Linked DNA regions of Undibacterium parvum. The protein of the gene in region 2 interacts with the protein of the main gene of each other region in a pairwise test. Links are inferred from orthologs where the notes say so. Each region holds a gene or a part of one and is shown on either strand. Other genes may lie near its edges.

Region 1 (12,593 bases), 180 kb from region 2 along the record:
GCAGAATTCAAACGCAGTGACTTCGGTCTCGACTATGGCATCGCCTACGGTTTCTCACCTGATGTTAAATTATCGATACAAGTAGAAGCAATTAAGGCGAACTAATAGGTTCAGTATCTGACCTAATATCAGACCTAATATCAGACCTAATATCAGACCTAATATCAGACTCAATGTCAGCCTCAATACCGTCTCAACAATAGTATTCAGATTAATCGCTACTTGGGCCCACGCCCAAGTAGCGCAAGACATACCAATCACCACGTTTGAGCATGAATAAACGCTATCTACGCAGCATACGTCTACTCGCCGAATGTATGCAATTGTTTGAAAAAACCTCCTCGGTACGCGTGCGTGCGCATGGTTTTACCGAGTCGCAATTCGATATTATTGCTACGCTAGGCAACACTCAGGGCATGAGCTGCAAAGAGTTAGGCGAGAAAACCCTGATCACCAAAGGCACCTTAACCGGGGTGCTCAAGCGTCTGGAGCAAAAAGGTTTTTTGCAACGTAGCGCGAGTAGCGAGGACCGTCGTCAGCAATTAATACAACTCACGCCCCTCGGCGAACAAAGCTTTGCAGATATTTTCCCGCAAGTGGTAGCGCAAGGCAGTGAGTGCTTCAGCGACTACCGTGAAGCCGATTTTCTGGCATTGGAACAGGAATTACTCAAGCTAAAGGGCAAGCTGCAGCAGCACCCCTAACTGAACTTAAAATAATACTCCCCATGAGTATTATTTATTTGCGCACATACTGTATGCGCAAAGAGCCCATTTATATAAATTTTCTGGGGAGTATGCTTTAAATCTGAAAAATAATGGCAACTTGCAAACGACAAATTCATCACTAGCTAATCACGAATTCATAGCAAGGCATCATACATGCATACCTGATTCCGGCCCTTTTCCTTGGCTTTATACATCGCAATATCGGCATTTTTGGCCAAAGTGACATCACTCTCGCCATGCTCAGGATAAATCGCAATGCCTATGCTGACACTGAGCGTAAGGACATGCCCGCCCGCCACCGCAAAGGATTCAGCCAGCGCACACCGGATTTTCTCAGCAACCCGCAGCGCATCGTAATCGGTCTCTATCAGCGGCAGCAGGATCACAAACTCATCACCGCCGATGCGCGCCACCGTATCGGACTCTCGCACACAAAGCTGCATTCTTTCGGCCGCGGCTCGCAACAAAATGTCGCCAACGTGATGACCCAGTTGATCATTGATCGGTTTAAATTTATCCAAATCGAGATACATCAAAGCCAGACGCGCTTTATCGCGCTTGGCCTGCGCGATGGCTTGCTGCAGGCGATCTCGAAACATGGCGCGATTCGGTAGACCGGACAACTCATCGTATTGCGCTAGATAGCGAAACCTCGCTTCACTCTCCCGCAGGTCACGTGTCATAGCGCGCGCCAGCGTCAGCGCACGCTCGCGTCCAGAAACCAATTGCCATGTCATCAATGCCAGCAATATGCTCAATACGCTACCGCCGAAGGCGATCAGGGTCGACTGATCGCGTCCCAAGTGGCTAGCAAATCCTGGCAGAGGATGCATCACAACGGCCCAGGTATGACCGCCACTGACGATATATTCAGTCAACTGCAATGGTGTTGGATGCATCGCTTGGGACGGTGCAGAGTCGTACATCAAGTTATCGGCGCGAACATCAACACCATCATAAATTTGCAGATGAATCAGGGGCGGGGTTTCGCCATACAAAGTAGCGAGTACCGCATTGACTTTATATTCTGCAAACACCCAGCCATCAAGATTGGCCCTGCGTTGAGCGATCGTTTCCAGTGGGCGGTCTTTTTTATAAACTGGTAAATACATCATAAAGCAGCTTTGTGGGTTGGCATGACCAGACATCGCCGATTCAAGTTTGCCCGAGACCGCCATCACTCCGCTATCTCTGGCGCGTTCCATCGCAGCCTGCAAGGTCGAATCAAGCGACATATCAAGTCCTAACATACGCGCACTCTCCTCTGTGCCAGGTTCGATACGCTGCACCAGCGCATAACTGGGCCGCAGTCCTTCAGGGTGAATATGGAAATCCTTAGCCACTTCAAGCTGCGCAGTTTGTATAAAACTATTCTCCTGTTGCGCCGTGACCTGCCACACCACGCCCAGCGCCTCCATGCTGGAAAAATTCGCGCCTAACTGCAAATTTTTCACATATTCAGAAAAATCATTCTGCGGCACAGCGATGGATGTCGCAAATAGACTCTGCACGCCATGCATTAGCTGTTCGTAGCTCACCAGGCGCTGTTCGATGCGCGCACTGAAATCTCGCACATGAAAATCGAGTGCCGCCCTTAGCTCGTGATTTGCATTGGCTTTTTCATGCTGCCATAGCAGTGCCGTCACACTCAAAGCGCATGTTAAAACGATGATAACCAGACGCTGTCGCAACAACCAATTCACGTTAATCCTTAAAAGTGGTGATCGCATCGGCCAATTCAGGCTTCATGTATTTTCTGAAAATCTTGGCGACACTGCCATCCCTGCGCATGCTTTGCACCAGGGCTCGCCATTTTTCTTGCTCCAGCGCTGAAAGCGATTTTTTCGACATAATCAGCCCATGCGGAACCGCCGCATCTTCAGTATCAATGATCACACTCTGTTCACGTAGCGCTGTATTTTCTATCTGCGGATAATCGAAGGGCTCGATGATCATTGCCTGGATTTGCCCGCTCTGAAATATTTTAAAGAGAGGGTCGAAGCCGGTCGCGTAGACTACGCGATTTTCTGGGCGCAACTGATCGATGAGCAGGTTGGCATTATTGCTGTACCAAAAAGAGCGGATCGCGCCTAGTTTCAAATCCGGATTTTTTTTAAATTCGGTTAGAGTCTTCAACTTCAGACCATCCCTTAACAACAGATAATATTTATTTGAAAAATACCAGGCAAATCCGGCATAACGTTCGCGCTCAGCATTGCTGATGCCAGACAAACTAAAATCGAGGGCACCAGATTCGATTAACTGCCAAATTCGAGCTCTAGGCAAGACACTGACACTGAGCTTGCAACCGCTACGACGCATCAACTCATCAGAAAAATCTTTGTCTATGCCTGCGCCTGTCTGGCTAGAACACAATAAGCCATGCTCATGCAAAGCCAAGGTAAATGTACGAGAACAATCAGGACCATCGGCTGCGGCAACAACACTGGAAGCAAGAGCAATTGCCATAGAAATCACATAGAGTGCAACGCGCATAGTGATCCTCGACTCATAGTCATTAGTAAAAAAACGTCGGACGTTTGTACAAAATAGCACACACATTTTTTCTTTGCACTTATTCACGGCGAGGTAGTTAAATAATCACGCGGATATAGCAAAGAAGCTTTATTTTTCAATATCAAAAATACGAAATCGACTCAACACCGCCCACATTCGACGCTTTTTTTCTGCCTATTTAACAACAAAAATTAGAGTCAGGGAATAAAAAAGGGGCAGAAAATTCCGCCCCTTTCTGTATTAATTTACAAACTATTCCTAGGCCAATTTACCATGGCATTGCTTGTATTTTTTACCGCTACCGCAAGGACAGGCATCGTTGCGTCCGACTTTAAAGCCATGATCGACTTGAGGCTGATTCGCACTGTGCTCAGGATTTGCAGTCGGTGCCAACATTTCTTCCGGTGTCGCATTCGCATCGAAGTCTGCATGTTGATAATGCACATTTTCGATTTGCGCTGCGGCCATTTGCTGCTCGGCTGCTTCGATTTCTTCACGCGATTGTATGCGCACCGTGACCACGGTCTTGACCACTTCGTTCTTGATCAAATCTAGCATCTGCGCAAATAATTCAAAAGCTTCGCGTTTGTATTCCTGCTTAGGATTTTTCTGGGCGTAGCCGCGCAGATGTATGCCCTGACGCAAGTGATCCAAAGCTGCCAGATGTTCACGCCAATGGCTATCGATACTCTGCAACATGACGCTGCGCTCGAAGCCGGCGAACGCATCCTTACCGACGATAGTCAGCTTAGACTCATAAGCAGCATTGGCGGCAGCCTGGACCCGTTCCAGAATATCTTCGTCGCTCAGATTTGGTTCAGCCGCAAGCATTTTTGCGATAGGCAGATCGAGTGACCATTCGGCCGCCAGCGTGGCTTCCAAAGCGGCGACATTCCATTGCTCTTCTACTGATTCTTCAGGCACGTAAGTACGCACTACTTCTTCAAACATACCGCTACGCAGAGAAGTAATCATCTCAGACATATCGTGCGCTTCGAGTAATTCGTTACGTTGCTGGTAGATGACTTTACGCTGATCATTGGCGACGTCATCGTATTCCAGCAATTGCTTACGAATATCGAAGTTACGCGCTTCCACTTTGCGTTGCGCCGACTCAATCGAGCGACTCACAATACCGGCTTCGATAGGCTCGCCTTCCGGCATTTTCAATCTATCCATGATGGCACGCACGCGGTCACCGGCGAAGATACGCAACAAGGCATCATCGAGCGACAGATAAAAACGAGAAGATCCAGGATCACCTTGGCGACTAGAACGGCCACGCAATTGATTATCAACGCGACGTGATTCGTGGCGTTCAGTACCGATGATATGCAGACCACCAGCGCTGACTACATGCTCGTGCAAAGATTTCCACTCATCGCGCAATTTTTGCGACTGAGTTTGCTTGTCGGCATCCGACAATTTGCTATCGGCTTCTATCAATTGCACCTGCTTGGCGACGTTACCACCGAGCACAATATCGGTACCACGACCGGCCATATTGGTAGCGATGGTAATGCCCTTAGGACGACCCGCCTGCGCAATAATTTCCGCTTCGCGCGCATGCTGTTTCGCATTAAGGACGTTATGCGGGAGTTTGGCTTTAGTCAAAATCTCCGACAACATCTCAGAGTTTTCGATCGAGGTGGTTCCCACCAAAACTGGCTGACCGCGCTCATAACAATCTTTAATATCGACCAACATCGCATTGTATTTTTCTTGCGCTGTCTTATACACCTGATCTTGTCTATCTTTACGCTGCGAAGGACGATTCGGTGGGATCACCACAGTTTCCAGACCGTAGATTTCCTGGAATTCGTAGGCTTCGGTATCAGCCGTTCCTGTCATGCCTGACAAGCGCACATACATACGGAAATAATTTTGGAAAGTGATCGAGGCTAAAGTTTGATTCTCGTTCTGAATCTTTACGCCTTCTTTCGCTTCCACCGCCTGATGCAGACCATCCGACCAACGACGCCCTGTCATCATACGACCAGTAAATTCATCGACGATCACGATTTCATCGTTCAGCACCACATAGTGCTGATCTTTAAAATACAGAGCATGCGCGCGCAAGGCTGCATACAAATGATGGATCAAAGAGATATTTGCGGCATCATACAAAGATGCGCCTTCTGGCAACAAGCCCATTTGCGTCAGCAGACGCTCGGCATGCTCATGGCCATCTTCAGTCAACAAGACTTGATGTGCTTTTTCGTCTTTGGTGTAGTCGCCCGCCACCTCGATATGACCTTTACCATCGGGAGTTTCCTCACCGATCTGTAACGTCAGCATCTTCGGTACTTCATTAATTTTGTAGTACAGCTCGGTATGACTCTCGGCCTGACCAGAAATGATCAAAGGTGTGCGTGCCTCATCGATCAGAATGGAATCGACTTCATCGACCACGGCGAAGTTAAGTGCGCGTTGCACTCTGTCTTTGGCTTCATACACCATGTTATCGCGCAGATAATCGAAACCGAATTCATTATTGGTGCCGTAAGTAATATCGGCGGCATATGCAGCTTGCTTGGCGTCGTGCTCCAACTGCGAGAGGTTGATACCGGTTGTGAGCCCTAACCAGCCGTACAAAGTACCCATCCACTCGGCATCGCGCTGCGCCAGATAATCATTGACGGTGACCACGTGCACGCCTTTACCAGACAAGGCATTGAGGTAAGTCGGCAAGGTGGCCATCAAGGTTTTACCTTCGCCTGTGCCCATCTCCGCGATTTTGCCAAAATGCAAAACCATACCGCCTATCAATTGCACGTCAAAATGGCGCATTTTCAAGACGCGTTTACTGGCCTCACGACACACCGCAAACGCTTCAGGTAAGATCGCGTCTAGAGTTTCTCCCTTGGCGATACGCTCTTTAAATTCGCCTGTCTTTGCTTGCAACTGCTCATCCGACAAGGCTTCCAGCGTGGGTTCCAGGGCGTTGATATCACGCACCGTTTTTTGGTATTGTTTCAAGAGCCGTTGATTACGGCTGCCGAATATCTTGGTCAGGAATGACATGCTATGAATGAGTAAGTAGATTCTTGAAAAAAGCTGCCAGCAAACTTAACTTGGCAGCAACATAGACTAACTCGCGATTTTACCACGGAGCCAGCCATTAACCAGAAAATGCCTGGTCAGGCCCACGCAACTAAGTAAAATTGGTGACAAAAAAGGGAATATCAATAGGCGCAACAGAAAATTCTTACTCACTCGCCCCGCAATGGCAGCAAATCGGCAGAGCAAGCTATTTTTGGTTCAGCGCCGCCATGCTGGCTTGATTGATACCCGCATTGAGAAATTTATGTGGATTTTGCGGCACGCCTTTGACATGCACCTCAAAGTGTAAATGCGCGCCGGTAGAGCGTCCGGTCGAGCCTATATCGGCGATATGCTGGCCGCGTTTGACGATGTCACCGACTTTGACGTAAATTTTAGAAGCATGTGCGTAGCGCGTCATGATTTCACCACCATGATCGATTTCCAGCATATTGCCAAATTGTGGATGAAACTCTGCGGCAATGATGACGCCGCCAGCGGCTGCAATTATCGGCGTGCCGGTAGGACTAGAAAAATCTATGCCTTCGTGAAAAGCACTGCGACCTGAGAATGGATCTAAGCGCCAGCCGAAACCCGAAGCGTTATAACTGACATTGACAGGCTGTATGGTTGGCAATAGTTTGGATTGCAACTTAAAACCCATCAGCTTGGTCTCGACCACACTCATAAAATCTGAGCGATGTTCAAGGTCACTAGCCATGGCATCTAAGGCGACTTGAAACTGCGAGAGACTTAATTCTTTGGGGGGCAACAAGGTCGAAGTTTCGGCACCACCACGTCCGGGCGCGTCTTTAAAATTAAACTCTTCCGGCTTTACGCCGGCCAAACCCTGAACTCGTTCGCCCAAGGCATCCAGGCGGATTAATTGCGCTTGCATCTCCCCCAACTTAATTGCCATCGCTGCTAGGTTTTCTTTTAGATAGCGATCTTTGGCATTCGGATCATTGCTTGGTAAGCTAGCCAGATTGGCAGGCACCAAGTTTTTCAGCAGAGGCAGATCGCTACTTGCCAAGCGTAGTATCAGAGCTGCCATGACGGCGGAGCACAACATCGTGAGAGTTAAAAAGCCCAGGACGGACAATAGAATATGGGTAGAACTGAGAGTAATCGACTTCGCTTGCGTGAAGCGGGAATGCATGAAAATGATTTGCATTAGTGAGCGTCCCTATGACAGGTAAACCGGCAGCTGTGGTAAGGTGCTATCCATGCAATCATTAACGCCACCTCCATTTAAACTCAATATCAAACGCGGTAGAAAATTACCCGATGCCAGCGGTATCGCCAACTATTTAGCCCGCAATGACAAAATTTCGCCTTTACTACCAAGTATCAAGCGCAATGCCTCATTGCAGAAAGAATGTGCCGCCATACTGCCGGGCGTATTTGATAGTTGTGAAGTACTGCAACTGGCCGATGAGCAATTAAGTTTGGCCGCTCCGAATGCCTCACTGGCAAGCAAGTTGAAACAAACTTTGCCTAAATTGCTCGCACAATTGCAGTTGCGCGGTTGGCAGATTAACGCAATACGGATCAAAGTACAAGTTAGGAAAACCATAGAAAAACCTAGCCCAGTGAAGCAACTAGTTTTCACTAGCAGTGCGATTAACGCTTTTGACGCACTGGAACATAGTTTAGACGACACCCCCCAAAATGCCGAACTGAGGGCGGCATTACATAGATTAGTACAGCGCAACCAAGTCTAGAAATATCCGCTGCGGCTAAATACAATCAAGATAGCGCCCACTCACGACGCTCTTGCTCGGCATACGACGCTGGCGCCAGTGTCTCCTGGTCAAAGGTCACGATTTCATAGGCATCAGGCTGCGCCAGCAAGGCGCGCAATAACTGATTATTCAGTCCATGACCGGATTTATGCGCACTATAACTTGCCAATAAGGGATGCCCGATCAGGTACAAATCACCGATAGCATCGAGAATTTTATGCCGCACAAACTCGTCATCAAAGCGCAGTCCATCGGCGTTTAAGATACGAAATTCATCCATCACGATAGCATTTTCCATAGATCCGCCGCGCGCCAATCCTATGCCGCGCAACATCTCTACATCCTGCATGAAGCCGAAGGTGCGGGCTCTAGCCACGTCCTTGACGTAGGACACTTTAGAGAAATCCACCTCGGCGGTCTGAGTCGTACCATCCACCGCGGGATGGTTAAACTCTATGAAAAAATGTAACTTATACCCATCAAAAGGCTCCAACCTCGCCCATTTTTCGGATTTGCCACTACCCTCACGTATTTCTACCGGCTTTAAAACGCGTATGAATTTTTTCGCTGCGTTTTGCTCTTGCATTTCCGCTTGCTGCAGCAGATACACGAAAGAAGATGCTGATCCATCCATGATAGGGATTTCTTCAGCACTGACATCGACATATAAATTATCGATGCCCAAGCCAGCACAAGCAGACAACAGATGTTCAACGGTAGACACTTTCGCACCTTGATTGGTCAAGGTCGATGCCATGCGAGTATCCCCGACGTTCAAGGCTTGCGCTTCAAATACCACGGGCGGGTTTAAATCAATACGGGTAAACACGATGCCAGTATCGATAGGCGCTGGACGCAGTATCAAATCCACCTTAGTACCGGAGTGAACTCCCACACCTATGGTTTTGACCTGTTTTTTGATTGTTCTTTGTTTTAACATCTGAGTATTATATCTGCTTGCCAAAATCGATACCCGTAAGTAGCTTGCGACTAGCAATTAAAAGCTGGCATCAAAAATAAAAAAGCGCACAAATTTGTGCGCTTTTTTACGAGGAAAAAAATTAGGACAATTGCGCCAGCATCGTTTCTGCATTCGATACTTCGAAATTTCCGCCTTCTTCAATATTCAATTGCTTCACTACGCCATCAACTGCGAGTAAAGAATAACGCTGGGAACGCGTGCCCATACCGAATTTACTAAAATCAGCATCCAAACCCAAAGCCTTACTGAATGCGCCATTACCGTCGGCCATCATACGCACGATGCCAGTCGCTTTCAGATCACGCCCCCATGCGCCCATCACAAACGCATCATTGACCGAGATACACCAGATTTCATCGACGCCCTTGGCTTTCAAAGCCGCAGCGTGTTCCACATAACCTGGTACATGTTTAGCCGAGCAAGTTGGTGTATAGGCGCCTGGCAAACCAAAAATTGCGATGGTCTTACCTTTGCTCAGATCGGCTACGCTAAAAGTATTTGGTCCGAGTGAGCAACCCTCAGATTCGACTTCGATGAATTCGGCTAAACTGCCTTCGGGTAATTTTTCTGCGATCTTGATAGTCATATCTGGCTCCAGTAATAGATGAAAGTACACCGCCTCATAACAAACATCAACTTTGTGTATTGTTAAAAAACGGGCTGAGCGCAAGTATGCCTTAGTCTTAATTTTCTTGCAGAAAGCAAAACGCCAGCGATTGCCGGCGTTTTGCTTCGAGCTATTTTTCAACTATTTCAAACTACATCGCACGATATTTTGGCGAAGCAAGATCAATCAGCTTGTTTGCGTAAAAAAGCCGGAATATCATAAGTTTCCATTCCATTTTTTTCCAAAGCACGCACCTGATCAGAGGCTGATTCACGTCGCCATACCGCTGGCTTACTCAGGCTTTCGAAGCCGGCCGACGATGTCATCCCCATATTTGCTGTAGTGCTGGCGGTAGTCGCCATCATCATAGGCTCATTGTGAGTACCGGTACGCAGCATAGGTGTTTGCACCAGCTGAATATTTTTCTTGCCACGGCCCAAACCTGTTGCCACTACAGTGACGCGGATATCGTCACCCATGCTATCGTCATACGCAATCCCTTGGGCGATCGAGGCATCATCGGCAGCAAATGCACGTACCGCTGCCATGACTTCTTTGATCTCTTTACCCTTCAGACTACGACTAGCGGTAACGTTAACCAAGACACCACGCGCACCAGACAAATCGATACCGTCTAGCAGTGGAGAGGCCACTGCCTGCTCCGCTGCAATACGGGCGCGGTCTACGCCAGAAGCGGTTGCCGTTCCCATCATGGCCTTACCCTGCTCGCCCATAATCGTTTTCACGTCGTTAAAATCGACGTTGATATGGCCTGGTACATTGATGATTTCAGCGATACCCGCAACCGCATTATTGAGTACATTGTCGGCGTGTTGCAGCCACTCTATCATGCTGTCATCTTCGTAAATCTCTTCCAGCTTTTCATTGAGAATGATGATGAGAGAATCGACATGCTTGGACAGCGCTTCCAAACCTTCGTCAGCGATATCCATACATTTCTTACCTTCGTAAGAAAATGGCTTGGAAACCACCGCAACGGTCAATGCACCTAATTCCTTGGCGATCTGCGCAACGACAGGCGCAGCTCCGGTACCAGTTCCACCGCCCATACCTGCGGCGATAAAAACCATATGCGAACCTCGCAAGGCATCTTCAATTCGCGCGCGTGACTCTTCAGCCAACTGACGACCAACCTCAGGCTTCATCCCTGCGCCCAAACCAGTTTCACCGATTTGTATCACATTGTGTGCTTTGGATTGCGTCAGCGCCTGAGCGTCAGTATTGGCGCAAATGAACTCGACGCCAGAGACACCCTTGTTAATCATATGCTGTACTGCATTGCCACCGGCACCACCAACACCGACCACCTTGATTACGGTGCCTTGCGTAGCGTTATCGACCATATCGAACTCCATCATGCATCCTCCAAGTAGGCAGTTTTCAGTCGCTAGTCATCACCCTATGTCACGACTAGCGAATGCAAACTGCAGATAACAACATTATAAAATGATTACTACAATTTATGCTTACTTTATACGCGATTTATACGTATAAATAATCTAAAAATTCCCCAAAAACCACTCTTTCATGCGTTGCCAGACCGCTTTTGCCGAACCTTCTTGTTTGGTCACGATATGCCCGCGCATATACTGCTTCTTTGCTTCCAACAACAACCCCAAAACTGTCGCATAACGTGGGCTGCGCACCACGTCCGCCAACTGACCAGAATAGACCGGCATTCCCAATCTAGTTGGCTTTAAAAATATGTCTTCAGCCATCTCTACCATCCCCGGCATGATGGCTGAGCCGCCCGTCAAAACGATACCGGAAGAGAGCACATCTTCGTAGCCTGATTCGCGCACCACTTGATGCACCAAGGCGAATAGTTCTTCAACACGCGGCTCTATCACCGCCGCCAAAGCCTGACGTGATAGCGATCTTGGACCGCGGTCACCCAAACCAGGAACATCTAGCGTATCGGATGGATCAGCCAGAACCTGTTTAGCAACACCGAATCTGATTTTAATTTCTTCAGCCTCCGAGGTCGGTGTGCGTAGTGCCATCGCGATATCGTTGGTGATCTGATCGCCGGCAATCGGTATCACCGCAGTATGCCGAATCGCACCCTCACTAAATACCGCAACATCAGTAGTGCCACCACCAATGTCAATCAGGACCACGCCCAATTCTTTTTCGTCTTTGGTGAGAACTGCTTCAGCCGAGGCCATAGGTTGCAAGATCAAATCAGAAACTTCGAGGCCGCAACGGCGCACGCATTTGACGATATTTTGTACCGCAGAAACCGCACCGGTAACGATGTGAACCTTCACCTCAAGACGGATGCCGCTCATCCCTATTGGTTCGCGCACATCGTCCTGACTATCCACGATGAACTCTTGTGGCAAGGTATGCAGCAGTTGCTGGTCAGTAGGAATATTCACCGCTTTAGCGGTTTCTATGACGCGCGAGACATCGGCCGCGGTGACTTCTTTATCCTTAATCGCAACCATACCGCTAGAGTTGAAGCTACGGATATGGCTGCCGGCGATTCCCGTGTAGACGTGCCGAATTTTACAGTCGGCCATCAACTCTGCTTCTTCCAATGCGCGTCGTATCGATTCCACGGTTGCCTCAATATTGACGACCACGCCCTTTTTGAGTCCCTTGGATTCGTGTTGTCCCAAGCCGATTACTTCATGCCGTCCATCCGGCATGACTTCGGCTACCACCGCAACGATTTTTGAAGTGCCAATATCGAGACCGACTATCAGGTTTTTTGCATCTTTTGTCATGTCATTCCACTTACTTAAGTTTGCTTTTCAATCCCAAGGAACTCTTACTCGATTTCAGAGCTAGTCCATTCGGATACCGCATATCCACACTTTCAATACTATCTCGCAAACTCGTGAGCAACTGCGGATATACCGCCAATAACTGATCCACTCGTTTCTTCAAACTCGACTCGTCTTGCATACGCCCCAACTCAACCTTCATACCATTGCTCAACTTCA
Region 2 (12,388 bases):
CGAAACGCATTGCCCCCCAACCTTATATTGCGAAGCTTGCTGACACTTACCCGAGCACCGATCCGGTTGGTGAGTTTATTTGTAAATGCATTGTTACAAGTGTTCAGGGAAGTATTCAATGAAAACTATGGGCAACACATATTGCCAGAGCGGCAGCGCTCTATAATCCTAGAGAGTGCAAGCTCATTCTGCAGCAATAGATGTATTTACTCAGTTACAATATTTTCAGGCAAATCGCGAAAAATTAGGTATCATCGTCAACGCAAATGGCGAAGCACAAGGCGTATTGACACTGTAAGACATTCTTAGGCGAAAGATAGGCAATTTACCACCTTGACCTGCGGTGATACGCACGCAGCTTCCTTGGCCTTGAATGCGAAACAAGAATCTGCCGGTTGCATGCGAATTTTACGCTGGGCGACATCAACAAGCGTTTGCAACAGCACCTCCCCTTGCTTACCCCAAAAACGTGGGATACTCTTCTATTGAGATATTTGCAATATATTCCAGAGGCGCAGATTAAGCTTAATTTGAATGACTGCATTATTGAGGTGTTGGAAGTGCGAAATCTCCCCATTTAGGTGGTGAAACTGATACGAAACCCAGATTTGCCATTAGTAAAATAGTTTATTTATAAGAACATCGCTATACTGTAAATTAGGATAATCGCGGCACACCGCAATACAATAGTTTTGCACTGTGTTCTATTCCGAAGTAAAGTTTGATTCAATAAATACTTACATTCAAAAGACCCTATGTCTGCTGTTTCACCAAATTCTGCTGCCCAAGCTTCTACCTCATCGGGCCTCGCTAGGGCGCTGATACAGGCCAATGTATTATCATTGGCGCAAATCGATCCTATCCACAAAAAATCATTGGTCGAAAAAAGTCACTTTGTCGACGGTTTGCTCCAAAGTGGCTTAATCAATGCTCGCGATCTGGCGACGTTTTGCTCGGAAACCTTTGGTTACCCTTTGGTGGATTTGGCGGTGTTTAATGAAAGCATGCTGCCTGAAAAAATTGTCAACGTAAAACTCATGCAAGCACAACGCATGGTGGCCTTGGCGAAAAAGGGCAATAAAATTTCACTGGCGATCTCCGACCCAACCAATACCAATGCCTTAGATCAAATCAAATTCCAGACTGGACTGGGAATAGAATTGGTGATCGTTCAGCACGATATTCTCCTCAAATTACTAGAAAAGCTGAGCAAAACCTCTGAACAAAGCATTGCAGATTTAGCCGGTGATGACTACAACATCGAGTTTAATGAAGAGGACATGAGCTCGGGTGTCCCGGATACACAAGTAAGCGAAGTCGATGACGCACCGGTAGTTAAATTTTTACAGAAGATGTTAATTGACGCGATTAATATGGGCGCCTCAGATTTACATTTTGAACCTTTCGAAAAATTTTACCGGATACGTTTTCGGGTTGACGGTGAGCTGAGGGAAATTGTCCAGCCGCCCATCGCGATTAAGGACAAACTAGTTTCGCGTATCAAAGTTATTTCTAAATTGGATATTTCGGAAAAGCGTGTACCACAAGATGGCCGCATGAAACTGACCTTGTCGCCAACCAAAGCTATCGACTTCCGGGTCAGCGTACTGCCGACCTTGTTCGGCGAAAAAATAGTTATGCGTATCCTCGATGGATCGCAAGCCCAAATGGGTATTGATGCTCTTGGCTATGATCCGGATCAAAAAGCCATACTAATGGATGCGATTCAAAGACCTTACGGCATGGTCTTGGTCACAGGACCGACTGGCTCAGGAAAAACGGTCTCTCTATATACGTGCTTAAACGTTATAAATAAGCCTGGTATAAATATCTCAACGGCAGAAGATCCTGCCGAGATTAACCTACCAGGTGTGAATCAAGTCAATATCAATGATAGAGCAGGTCTGACCTTTCCAGTCGCACTCAAGGCGTTTTTACGCCAGGATCCTGACATTATCATGGTCGGTGAGATTCGCGATCTGGAAACGGCTGACATAGCAATTAAAGCCGCGCAAACAGGTCACATGGTATTTTCCACCTTGCATACCAATGATGCGCCGTCGACCTTGACCCGTCTGATGAATATGGGGGTCGCACCTTTTAATATTGCCTCCTCAGTCATTTTGATCACGGCACAGAGGTTGACACGTCGACTTTGCACCTGCAAAAAGCCGGTTGATATTTTAGATGAGGTTTTGTTGCAAGCCGGCTTCAAGGAAAATGAACTCGATGGCAGTTGGAAGCCCTATGGCCCAGTTGGTTGCGAGCGCTGTAGCGGTAGCGGCTACAAAGGCAGGGTTGGCATTTATCAGATCATGCCAATTACCGAAGCAATAGAACGCATCATTCTGGCCAATGGCTCTTCACTTGAGATCAAAAAGCAATCGGAAAAAGAGGGCGTCAGGGGACTAAGACAATCCGGCCTACAAAAAGTAAAGCAAGGTGCTACTAGCTTAGAAGAAGTACTAGGTTGCACCAACGACTAAAGTGACAGGAATAGTGACATGGCAACGACACAAAAAAAATCGGTTAAATTAGCACAAGTAAAAGAGCAATTGTATGCCTGGGAAGGCAAAGACAAAATGGGAAAAACCGTGCGCGGTGAGTTGCGCGCGGGAGGGGAGGCGATCGTCAATGCAACTTTACGACGTCAAGGTATCCTAGTCAGCAAGGTTAAGAAAAAAAGTTATAGTACTGGAAAAAAAATAACTGACAAAGACATCACTTTATTTACTCGCCAATTGGCAACGATGATGAAGGCAGGCGTACCACTATTGCAATCTTTCGATATCGTAGGTAAAGGTCACTCCAATCCATCCGTATCTAAATTATTACAAGACATACGTGCTGACGTAGAAACTGGCAGCAGTCTGAATCAAGCATTTCGGAAATACCCTCTTTATTTTGATCCACTGTTTTGTAATTTGGTCGGCGCTGGTGAGCAGGCAGGTATCTTGGAAGACTTACTGACTCGTTTAGCCATTTACAAAGAAAAAACCTTAATGATTAAGGCTAAAATTAAATCGGCACTCACTTATCCAATTGCGATTCTCTCTGTCGCATTTATTGTCACCGCTGTCATTATGATTTGGGTGGTTCCTGCGTTTAAAGAAGTGTTTTCCAGCTTTGGCGCAGAACTCCCTGGGCCAACTCTGGTAGTAATGGCCATTTCAGATTTTTTTGTTTCAAACTGGTATTTTATTTTTGGTGGTTTGTTTGGCGCAATTTACTTCTTTATGCACACGTGGAAGCGCTCGCTCAATATGCAGCGTTTCATGGATAGAATATTATTGCAAGCACCTATCTTTGGTGATGTGATACGTAAAGCAACGATTGCTCGCTGGACACGTACCCTGGCAACCATGTTTGCCGCTGGCGTTCCCTTGGTGGAGGCATTGGATTCCGTCGGGGGAGCAGCCGGTAATGCGGTCTACCTAGATGCAACCGTTAAAATACAGACCGAAGTAACCACTGGCACCAGTCTCACCGTTGCCATGCAAAATGCAAATGTATTTCCCAATATGGTGACACAAATGGTCTCTATCGGTGAGGAGTCTGGATCGCTCGACGCGATGTTAGGCAAAGTAGCCGATTTTTACGAAGAGGAAGTAGATGACGCGGTCTCCAACTTAGCCAGCCTTATGGAACCTATGATTATGGCGATACTCGGCGTGATTATTGGTGGTTTGGTGGTTGCGCTTTATCTCCCTATCTTTAAATTAGGCTCGGTGGTTTGATGCAAGATGTATTTTTATTTGCAGCGCCAGGAAATCTCCTGGCGACTGCTTTCACCGCGATGATTGGCTTGCTTATTGGTAGTTTTTTAAATGTAGTCATACATAGAATTCCCAAAATGATGCAAAGGGAATCGGATAACTATGTGGCGATAGAAAGCGGTAAAGAACTGGTACATACGGATACCTACAATCTGATGTTGCCGCGCTCTGCTTGTCCGCATTGCGGCCATCAAATTACCGCGCTGGAAAACATTCCGGTACTCAGCTATCTATTCATTCGAGGAAAATGCACAGGATGTAAAGCCCCTATTTCCCCTCGCTATCCGCTGGTGGAACTACTGACCGGTGCTTTATCTGGCTACATGGTCTGGCGTTTTGGTAGTGGCTTAGTCGGCATGGGGGCAGTGTTTTTTGTCTGGCTACTGATAGCAATGACTTTCATCGATGCCGATACTCAATTATTACCGGATGATTTGACCTATCTCTTATTATGGTCTGGACTACTCATCAATCTGAATGGCAGCTTCACTTCGCTATCTAGTGCAGTTATCGGTGCGGCGGCGGGCTATCTTTCCCTATGGTCGATTTACTGGTTGTTTAAATTAGCGACGGGTAAAGAAGGTATGGGTTACGGTGATTTTAAGCTGCTGGCGGCGCTTGGTGCCTGGATGGGCTGGAGTATGCTTCCCATTATCATATTATTGTCCTCATTAGTCGGTGCGCTAGTCGGCATTTCATTAATGCTATTCACCAAAATGAGTAAGAATAAACCTATACCTTTTGGTCCCTATTTAGCGGCCGCTGGCTTGATTGCTCTAATATGGGGGCAACAATTGTCGCAAACCTATTTTGGTTTGATGGCCTGATGACTTTGGCAGCATTTACGCTTGGGTTAACAGGCGGCATCGGTAGCGGCAAATCGACTGTCGCTGACATGTTTGCCGAACTCGGTGCTGGCCTGATCGATACTGACTTAATCGCGCATCAAATTACCGCGCCCAATGGTATCGCAATGCCGGCAATAGGGAAGGAATTCGGATCTGAATTCATCCTCGATTCGGGTGCGATGAATAGGCAAAAGATGCGTGAGCACGTTTTTAGTCGGCCTGATGAGAAAAGTAAGCTGGAACAAATACTTCACCCCTTGATACGGGCGGCCACAGAATCTGCAGCAAAAGATACGGCTGGTAGCTACCTGATTTTTGTGGTGCCCCTGCTAATCGAATCTGGCACCTGGCGACAAAGAGTCAGCCGTATCTTGCTAGTAGATTGCCCAGAAGAGACGCAGATAGAGAGAGTCATACACAGAAATGGCATGACAAGAGCGCAGGTAGTGGCCATCATGCAGGCTCAGGCAAGTCGAGAGCAAAGACTGCAGGCGGCCGATGATGTGATCTTCAACGAAGGAAATTTAGACGAAATTCGCAAGCAAGTGAGTGTCTTACATAGAAAATATCTTCTTTATTCAAAGTAACTAATACAAATCGCAAGCAATGTTTGTAATTTTGCTCAGCTTGGTTCAGAATCACGTGAAACTTAAGTTAGCATTATTTTTACAGGGATATTATTTTGATTGTTTACGAATACCCTTTTAACGAGCGTATTCGCACGTTATTGCGATTGGAAGATCTGTACGAAAAATTTTCATTTTTCTTACATCAGTCAGACCCGATGCAGCATCACGTCGCCCTCGCCACCATTTTCGAAATGCTGGAAGTCGCTGGTCGTGCCGACCTGAAATCAGATTTATTGCAAGAGCTCGAACGTCAAAAACACACCTTAATTAGCTTCAAGTCCAATCCCAATGTGCAAGCGGATATGCTCGATCGCATACTCGAAGATGTAGACAGGGTCAGTAGCGCATTGATGGCCTGCACAGGAAAAACTGGGCAGAGCATACGCGACAATGAATGGCTGATGAGCATACGTGGTCGCACCATCATTCCTGGCGGCGCTTGCGAATTTGACCTGCCTAGCTATCACGCTTGGCAAAAAAACTCGGCAGAAAAGCGTTTTGCCGACATTTCTATGTGGTTTGCGCCGATAGCTCCCTTATTTGATGCCATCAATGTAGTGCTGCGCTTGCTGCGTGAGTCTGGTGTTACCACTAAAGTATTTGCACAATCAGGTAGTTACCAGCAAATGTTACAGGGAAAAATGTATCAATTATTACGCGTAACCCTACAACAAGAGCTCAATGTCATTCCTGAAATTTCAGCGAATAAATACATGCTCTGGATACGTTACATGTCGCAAGGCGGCGATATGAAGCCAAAAGCCTTTGACGGTGATATTGCGTTTGATCTTACTCTGTGTAATTTCTAATTTTCATTCTTATTTTTGATTTTTTATTTTCATGGCTACCATCGTTGATTGCCCGACTTGCGGCGCTAAAGTTACCTGGGGCGAAGTAAGCCCGTTCCGTCCGTTTTGTTCGAATCGCTGCAAGCAAATTGACTTAGGCGCTTGGGCGGAAGAAAAATACACAATACCGGCAGTGAACCTACCAGAAGATCCAGAATCAGGAATTGATGGCGATCCTGCCTAAGCGGCAGCGCTAACGCAGCGATCTGGCTGATTAGCGCTTTTGCGGTATCCCGTGTTTGCGCAATTTGGCCGCAATCATAGAGTGGGAGGTGTCTAGGCGTGACGCCAATTTTCTGCTCGAAGGAAACTGCGGATACAGTTTTTCTAGCAAAGCTGATTCAAAAGCGTTCACCGACAATTCCCAACTTTCGGCGGCATCCAGATGCACCTCTTCGGCACTAATACTCCCCTCGGCCCAGTCTAAATCTGCGGCATCGAGTATGCGCTGATCCGACATAGTAATCGCTCGGAATACCACGTTTTGCAACTGCCTTACATTGCCAGGCCAGCGATTCGAAACCAGCGCAGCACAAGCAGAAGAATTGAGTCTGCAAATCGGTTTTTGTGCCTGAGTACAAGCACGCGCTATAAAATGTCTGGCAAGCAGCAAAATGTCATCTGGGCGCTCGCGTAGTGCCGGCATTTCAAGATGCAAGACATTCAGGCGATAAAACAAATCCTCCCTGAACGCACCTTCTTGCACCATCTTGCGCAGGTTACGGTGAGTGGCGCTGATGATGCGCACATTCACCTTGACCTCCTTATCACCGCCGATACGCCGGAATTTTCCATCATTTAGAAAGCGCAGCAATTTCGCCTGCAGATACATGGACATCTCGCCAATTTCATCCAGAAACACAGTGCCGCCATCGGCCATTTCTATCAAGCCTGGCTTACCACCGCGCTGCGCACCGGTAAACGCTCCCGCCATATATCCAAACAATTCGCTCTCGGCCAAACTCTCGGGTAAGGCCGCGCAATTTAGCTCCAGAAACGGCGCAGCACTGCGACTACTACTGCCATGACAGGCCTGCGCCAGCAATTCTTTTCCGGTGCCAGTCTCACCAGTGATCAGCAAGGGTGCATCGACCACCGCGACGCGCGCAGCACGTATTTTTAAAGAACGAATTTGTTCGGATTCACCAATAATCAAGTGAAAACCGCTACCCTCAGAATGCTGGATCGCATGTAAACGCTCGCCTATGCGCTTAGGCGCGTGCAAGGTCAGCAGCGCACCGACGGCCTGTCCCAGACTCGCCTGACCATCTGAAAACGGCTCGGATACGGCAGTCACATCCATTAAGAAGGGTTCGCCATTCATGATGACTTCGCGCGAGGCGACCCGAAAGCCATTGCTGATCAATTCGTCTTGGATAGCGCCATCTTCCAGCAATTCTTTCAGGGTTTTGCGGCACAAGGCCTCTTCGCTGATACCCACGACCGCGGCGGCGGCGGCGTTGGCGATCACCACGCGGCCCAGCGCATCAATCGCGATCACCGGGTCTTCCATGACGGCCATCATGGTGTCGAGATTTAAACGCCTGCGTATGCCGGGTAAAATATCCAAGACCTCGATTTGACCAACTCCAGCCAATTGATCGCAGTCTTGCTGCAATGACGGCAGCATGGCCACACTCAACTCTGGGATGTCGATATAGATGTTCGGTGGATCGACTTCAACCGCCAACACATTCAATCCACGCCGCGCCAATACTGCCAAAATTTCATGCGCGATCCCGACCCTATCGGTGAATTGTATGTTGACGCGCATCGCTAGGCTTTCAAATCAAAATGACTCAGGCATGTACGCACGCGGTCGCGCGTTATGACTACGAAAACTAGTCACTGATGCCAAGCCCCGTAAGCGGCTCAAATCAAATTGCTCTAGCTGTTGCAAGACCGCACGATTGACCGTCATTTTGACCTGCATCATGAGCAAATCCACACTGTTTTGGCTAGCACTACGGATTTTAGCCGCCAACTGAGGACTAGACTCAAACTCAGCACCAGCGGCCGATGCAAGAGCTGCGGCTTGCTCCGCCGCAGCAGCTACAGCCTTGGCTAAAGCACGCTCCTCTGCCAGACAAAAACAGCGATAGATATCAGCCAGAGTAATGATTCCGTTACAGCCACGGCAGTGCCAGGCATCTTTTTCCTTGGCGTCACGCGCCACCAAGCCATCCTTGCTCAGGGTCGCCAGTATCGAACGTATCAGTCGCGGGGTTTTACCGGTAGCCTGCACCAGACTTGCGATGTTGGCAGTGCGCGGCATCACCATCACGATCTGCGCCAGCAATTCTATGGCGGTATAAAACCGCATATTCAAACTAGGATCGGCAAAAATCTCTGTGCTTGAAAGTAATTGCTCGCGCTCGATCAGCTTCATGCTTGCAACTCGCTGGAAAGGATAATCGGACGGTTCACACTACCATATCTATCCATGAACAAGCCTTCGGTAGAAATCGCCGGGCGTTTGCCAGAGACCACGTCGGCGATAAACTGGCCAGAGCCGCAAGCCATGGTCCAACCCAAGGTGCCGTGTCCGGTATTCAGGAACAAATTACGGTATGGTGTAGGTCCTACGATAGGTGTACCATCTGGCGTCATAGGCCGTAAGCCAGTCCAGAATTCGGCTTTTTCTATATCACCGCCATTCGGGAATAAATCAGTCACAGAATGCACCAGCGTTTCTTTGCGAGCGGCACGCAGATCGAGGTTGTAGCCAGTAATTTCAGCGGTTCCACCGACCCGTATGCGGTCACCGAGGCGGGTGATCGCCACTTTATAGGTTTCGTCCATGACAGTCGATTCTGGTGCACAATCAGCATCAATAATCGGCACCGTGATCGAATATCCCTTGATCGGATACACAGGGATTTTAATGCCTAATTCACGCAGCAAGATAGGCGAATAACTGCCCAGGGCCAGCACAAAACTGTCGGCAGTCACATCACCAATCGAGGTTTTCACTGAACTGATTTTATCGCCGTTGGCGACTAATTTTTCTATGCTGACGCCATATTTAAACTTGACGCCCAAGCCCTCGGCCAACTGCGCCAGACTTTGGGTAAATTTAAAACAATCGCCAGTCTCGTCGCCAGGCAAACGCAAGGCGCCGACAAACTTATGCTGCACATGTTTTAACGCTGGCTCGACCTTTAAGCAAGCCGCTTTATCTAATAATTCGTAAGGTACGCCGTAACGTTCCAGAATCGCGATATCGGTCGCTGCCGCATCGAGCTGCTTTTGATCGCGGAATAATTGCAGCGTGCCCTGAGTGCGCTCATCGTAATGAATGCCGGTATCGCTACGCAATTGCTGCAACACATCGCGGCTGTATTCAGCCATGCGCAACATGCGGCCCTTGTTGATCTCGTAGCGTTTGGTGGTGCAATTCATCAGCATCTGCGTCACCCAACGCCACATCTGCGGATCCAGACTAGGGCGTATCGCTAAAGGGCTGTGGCGCATCATCAGCCACTTGATCGCTTTCAGAGGGATGCCAGGGCCGGCCCATGGTGCAGAATAACCGGGCGAGACTTCACCCGCATTGGCGTAACTGGTTTCCAGACCAGGTGCCGGTTGGCGCTCCAGCACCGTGACTTCATGCCCCGTCTTGGCCAAATAATAAGCCGATGCTGTACCAATCACGCCTGCGCCTAAAATAACGATCTTCATTTTTCTTGCTCCTAAGAACGACTTAAAGTCGTGGTATTTTTATTCTTAATTAATTTAATATTTGTGCTGGCTAAAACCAAATCGCGCTTACGCCACCTCAAGTAACTTCGCCCACATAGCGACGCTGATAACGCGCCCCCAGACTAGTCAAGATCTCATAGCCTATGGTGCCAGCGCGTGCCGCCACCTGATCCACAGTATTGTTGGCGGAGATCAGATCAACCAAACTACCTGCCTGCAAGTGTTCCAGCGGCACCTGGCTAACATCTAAGGTGATCGTATCCATAGAGACATTGCCCACCATAGGAGCCTCAACACCAGCAATATGCGCCACCCCGCGGTTACTCAGACTACGCAACCAACCATCGGCATAACCGACCGCCACCGTTGCAATCCGGCTAGGCTGGGCACTTTGCCAGGTCAGGCTATAGCCAACCCCGGTTCCAGGCGCCAGCTCACGGGTTTGTATGATGGCACCTTGCAAACGCACTACCGCTTGCATAGGATTGGCAGCACCAGCCACTGGCGCTACGCCATACAAAGCGGCACCAGGGCGCGCCAGATCAAAATGAAACTCGGCACCTAAAAATATACCCGAAGAATTCGCCAGGCTGGCACCGCAACCAGGAAATTGTGCGCGCAGCGCCTTGAACGCTGCTAATTGCTTTTGATTCATAGGATGCGCCTGATCTTCCGCGCAGGCCAAGTGACTCATCAAATAACGCACATCTATACCACGTAAAGCATCCGTATCAGCCAGCAATCCCTGTACTTCCTGACCCGACAAACCCATGCGCGACATTCCGGTATCGAATTGCATGATGGCAGGCAAAGCGCTCTGGCGCGCAGCCGCTAAAGAGCTCCAAGCAGCAATTTGTTCGCGGCTGTTTAACACCGGAATACAACGGTGCTCGATAAATTCAGGTTCATAACCACGCGGAGCGCCATGCATCACATAAATCGCAACCGTTTCTGGCACATGCGGGCGCACAGCAATCGCCTCCTCCAGATGCGCCACGAACAAATGTCGACAGCCCTCAGCCACCAAGGCCTGCGACACCGGTAGCACACCCAGGCCATACGCATCCGCTTTGACCGCCGCACCACATAGTGCGCCATCGAGCTTATTCTGTAGCAGGCGATAATTACTTCTGATCGCCCCTAAATCTATCGTTAACAGTGCTCCGGCACGCCCCGCATCTTGCTGCATCTTCGCTCCCCCCATGGTGATCAAGCGCTCAAATTTTTTCATTGTAAAAACTCGCAATAAACAGCGAGTTTGCCTATTCATAGCAAGCAACGTGCCAACAAAATAATAATGAAGCAATTCAAGCACTTAAAAAAAACATGTCGTTTTAGAGTGCATCCTCTGTATTGTTTTCAATACAGAATCCCAAAAAGAACCACGTACCCCCAGAGTATATGTCTATGTCGTCATAAAAACAGTACACTGTATCAATATCATTACAGTGTATTGATATTGATACGAAATAGACCGCTATAGCATCCATCCTATGTAGCGAAAAAATAGCTAGCTCGTTTCCACGAGTATCTGCTCGCCACCCAAAACAGGCATATTAGCCCGCCAAATATTGTCAAAAAAGATGCACATATTACGGACTTGCCCCAGCACGTCCACTGTGGACAACCCGTATTGCTTTATCTATTTATATCGGGAAGCAGACATGACCGCATCCCTGGATGAATCGGCAGGTTTTAAGGCATGCGCAGCTTAAAAGTTTGTGCCATTTTAGATAATTCGCCGCTTTCTCTGAGTCGCGTGAATAAGCTATCGAAGCGCACACGGAGCTGATCGCAGCTAACTTGCTTACAATAGGCAAAATATCCATCCTGACTATCGATGACGTTGGCGACGGCACTAATCTCTCCTGCCAACTCCAGGCTATTTAGCAGTGCCTCGGTATTGCGCACATTGCTTGCTAATACATCGATATGCTTAGCTTTTAGCATTAAGAGGGCATTGCGCAGAGAATTTGCCGACTCTATCTTCAGCGTTTTGCGCTGCTCCTCAAACTGAGCGCCGTATGCCCAGCCATTGATGACACCAACACGCTTGTCCTGCAAGGAAGAATAGCGCCCATCCCATTGAAACTTAGCCAGTTTTAGCGCGTAAAACACCATATCATCACGATAGAATGGCTTCTCGGCAAACACAAAACGAGTCTCCCGTTGCGTCGTTTTATACGGTCCAACCAGTATCTGAGCCTGATTAGCCTCAACCATTTTTTGTGCCCTGGCCCAGGGAAGAATCTGAAAACTGAGCGTATCGCCATTTTGCCTGGCTATGCTACGTAGTATCTCCACGTCTAAACCGGTAAACTCACCGGTCTCATTGCGCTCATAAATCTGTGCGAACTCAGCCCCCACAACTAAAATATCGGCAGCCGAACTAGGCTGAACACCCCAGATCCAACAGGCGACGATGACAAAAGCCTGAAAAGCTACGCGCATATTTCACTCGCTATTTAAGCTAAACATCTGGTTTAGTAGGCTCGCTCCAGCGTCGTGCTGAGTGGGTTTCCGCAAGAGTCATAAACCGCAGTCTATCGGCATTTACCAATTTACAATAGCAGCATTTTCCAGCC

The links.
Region 1: the proteins of zapD (region 2) and ftsZ interact in binary tests that used the Escherichia coli proteins (3 or more experiments, as listed by UniProt). The link is inferred for Undibacterium parvum from one-to-one orthologs.

The regions. Positions count from the first base shown.
Region 1 is NZ_CP034464.1:2,926,314-2,938,906, reverse strand. The notes cover bases 8,901-11,898. They hold ftsZ (cell division protein FtsZ), read right to left. Parts: upstream 10,998-11,898; coding sequence 9,804-10,997; downstream 8,901-9,803. Other genes in these bases: ftsA (cell division protein FtsA), read right to left, coding at 11,142-11,898; EJN92_RS12805 (peroxiredoxin), read right to left, coding at 9,094-9,600; lpxC (UDP-3-O-acyl-N-acetylglucosamine deacetylase), read right to left, coding at 8,901-8,972. Also shown: EJN92_RS12845 (YceI family protein), read left to right, coding at 1-105; EJN92_RS12840 (MarR family winged helix-turn-helix transcriptional regulator), read left to right, coding at 273-704; EJN92_RS12835 (CHASE domain-containing protein), read right to left, coding at 863-2,431; EJN92_RS12830 (substrate-binding periplasmic protein), read right to left, coding at 2,433-3,224; preprotein translocase subunit SecA, read right to left, coding at 3,504-6,269; EJN92_RS12820 (M23 family metallopeptidase), read right to left, coding at 6,496-7,461; EJN92_RS12815 (DciA family protein), read left to right, coding at 7,514-8,011; more of lpxC, read right to left, coding at 8,037-8,900; more of ftsA, read right to left, coding at 11,899-12,374; EJN92_RS12790 (cell division protein FtsQ/DivIB), read right to left, coding at 12,385-12,593. UniProt on the Escherichia coli protein: Essential cell division protein that forms a contractile ring structure (Z ring) at the future cell division site. The regulation of the ring assembly controls the timing and the location of cell division.
Region 2 is NZ_CP034464.1:3,102,822-3,115,209, reverse strand. Bases 4,392-7,184 are described here. They hold zapD (cell division protein ZapD), read left to right. Parts: upstream 4,392-5,306; coding sequence 5,307-6,062; downstream 6,063-7,184. Other genes in these bases: EJN92_RS13600 (sigma-54-dependent transcriptional regulator), read right to left, coding at 6,316-7,184; yacG (DNA gyrase inhibitor YacG), read left to right, coding at 6,094-6,285; coaE (dephospho-CoA kinase), read left to right, coding at 4,603-5,211; EJN92_RS13620 (prepilin peptidase), read left to right, coding at 4,392-4,603. Also shown: type IV-A pilus assembly ATPase PilB, read left to right, coding at 756-2,486; EJN92_RS13625 (type II secretion system F family protein), read left to right, coding at 2,505-3,737; more of EJN92_RS13620, read left to right, coding at 3,737-4,391; more of EJN92_RS13600, read right to left, coding at 7,185-7,875; EJN92_RS13595 (hypothetical protein), read right to left, coding at 7,891-8,490; EJN92_RS13590 (D-amino acid dehydrogenase), read right to left, coding at 8,487-9,782; alr (alanine racemase), read right to left, coding at 9,880-11,034; EJN92_RS13580 (substrate-binding periplasmic protein), read right to left, coding at 11,499-12,254. UniProt on the Escherichia coli protein: Cell division factor that enhances FtsZ-ring assembly. Directly interacts with FtsZ and promotes bundling of FtsZ protofilaments, with a reduction in FtsZ GTPase activity.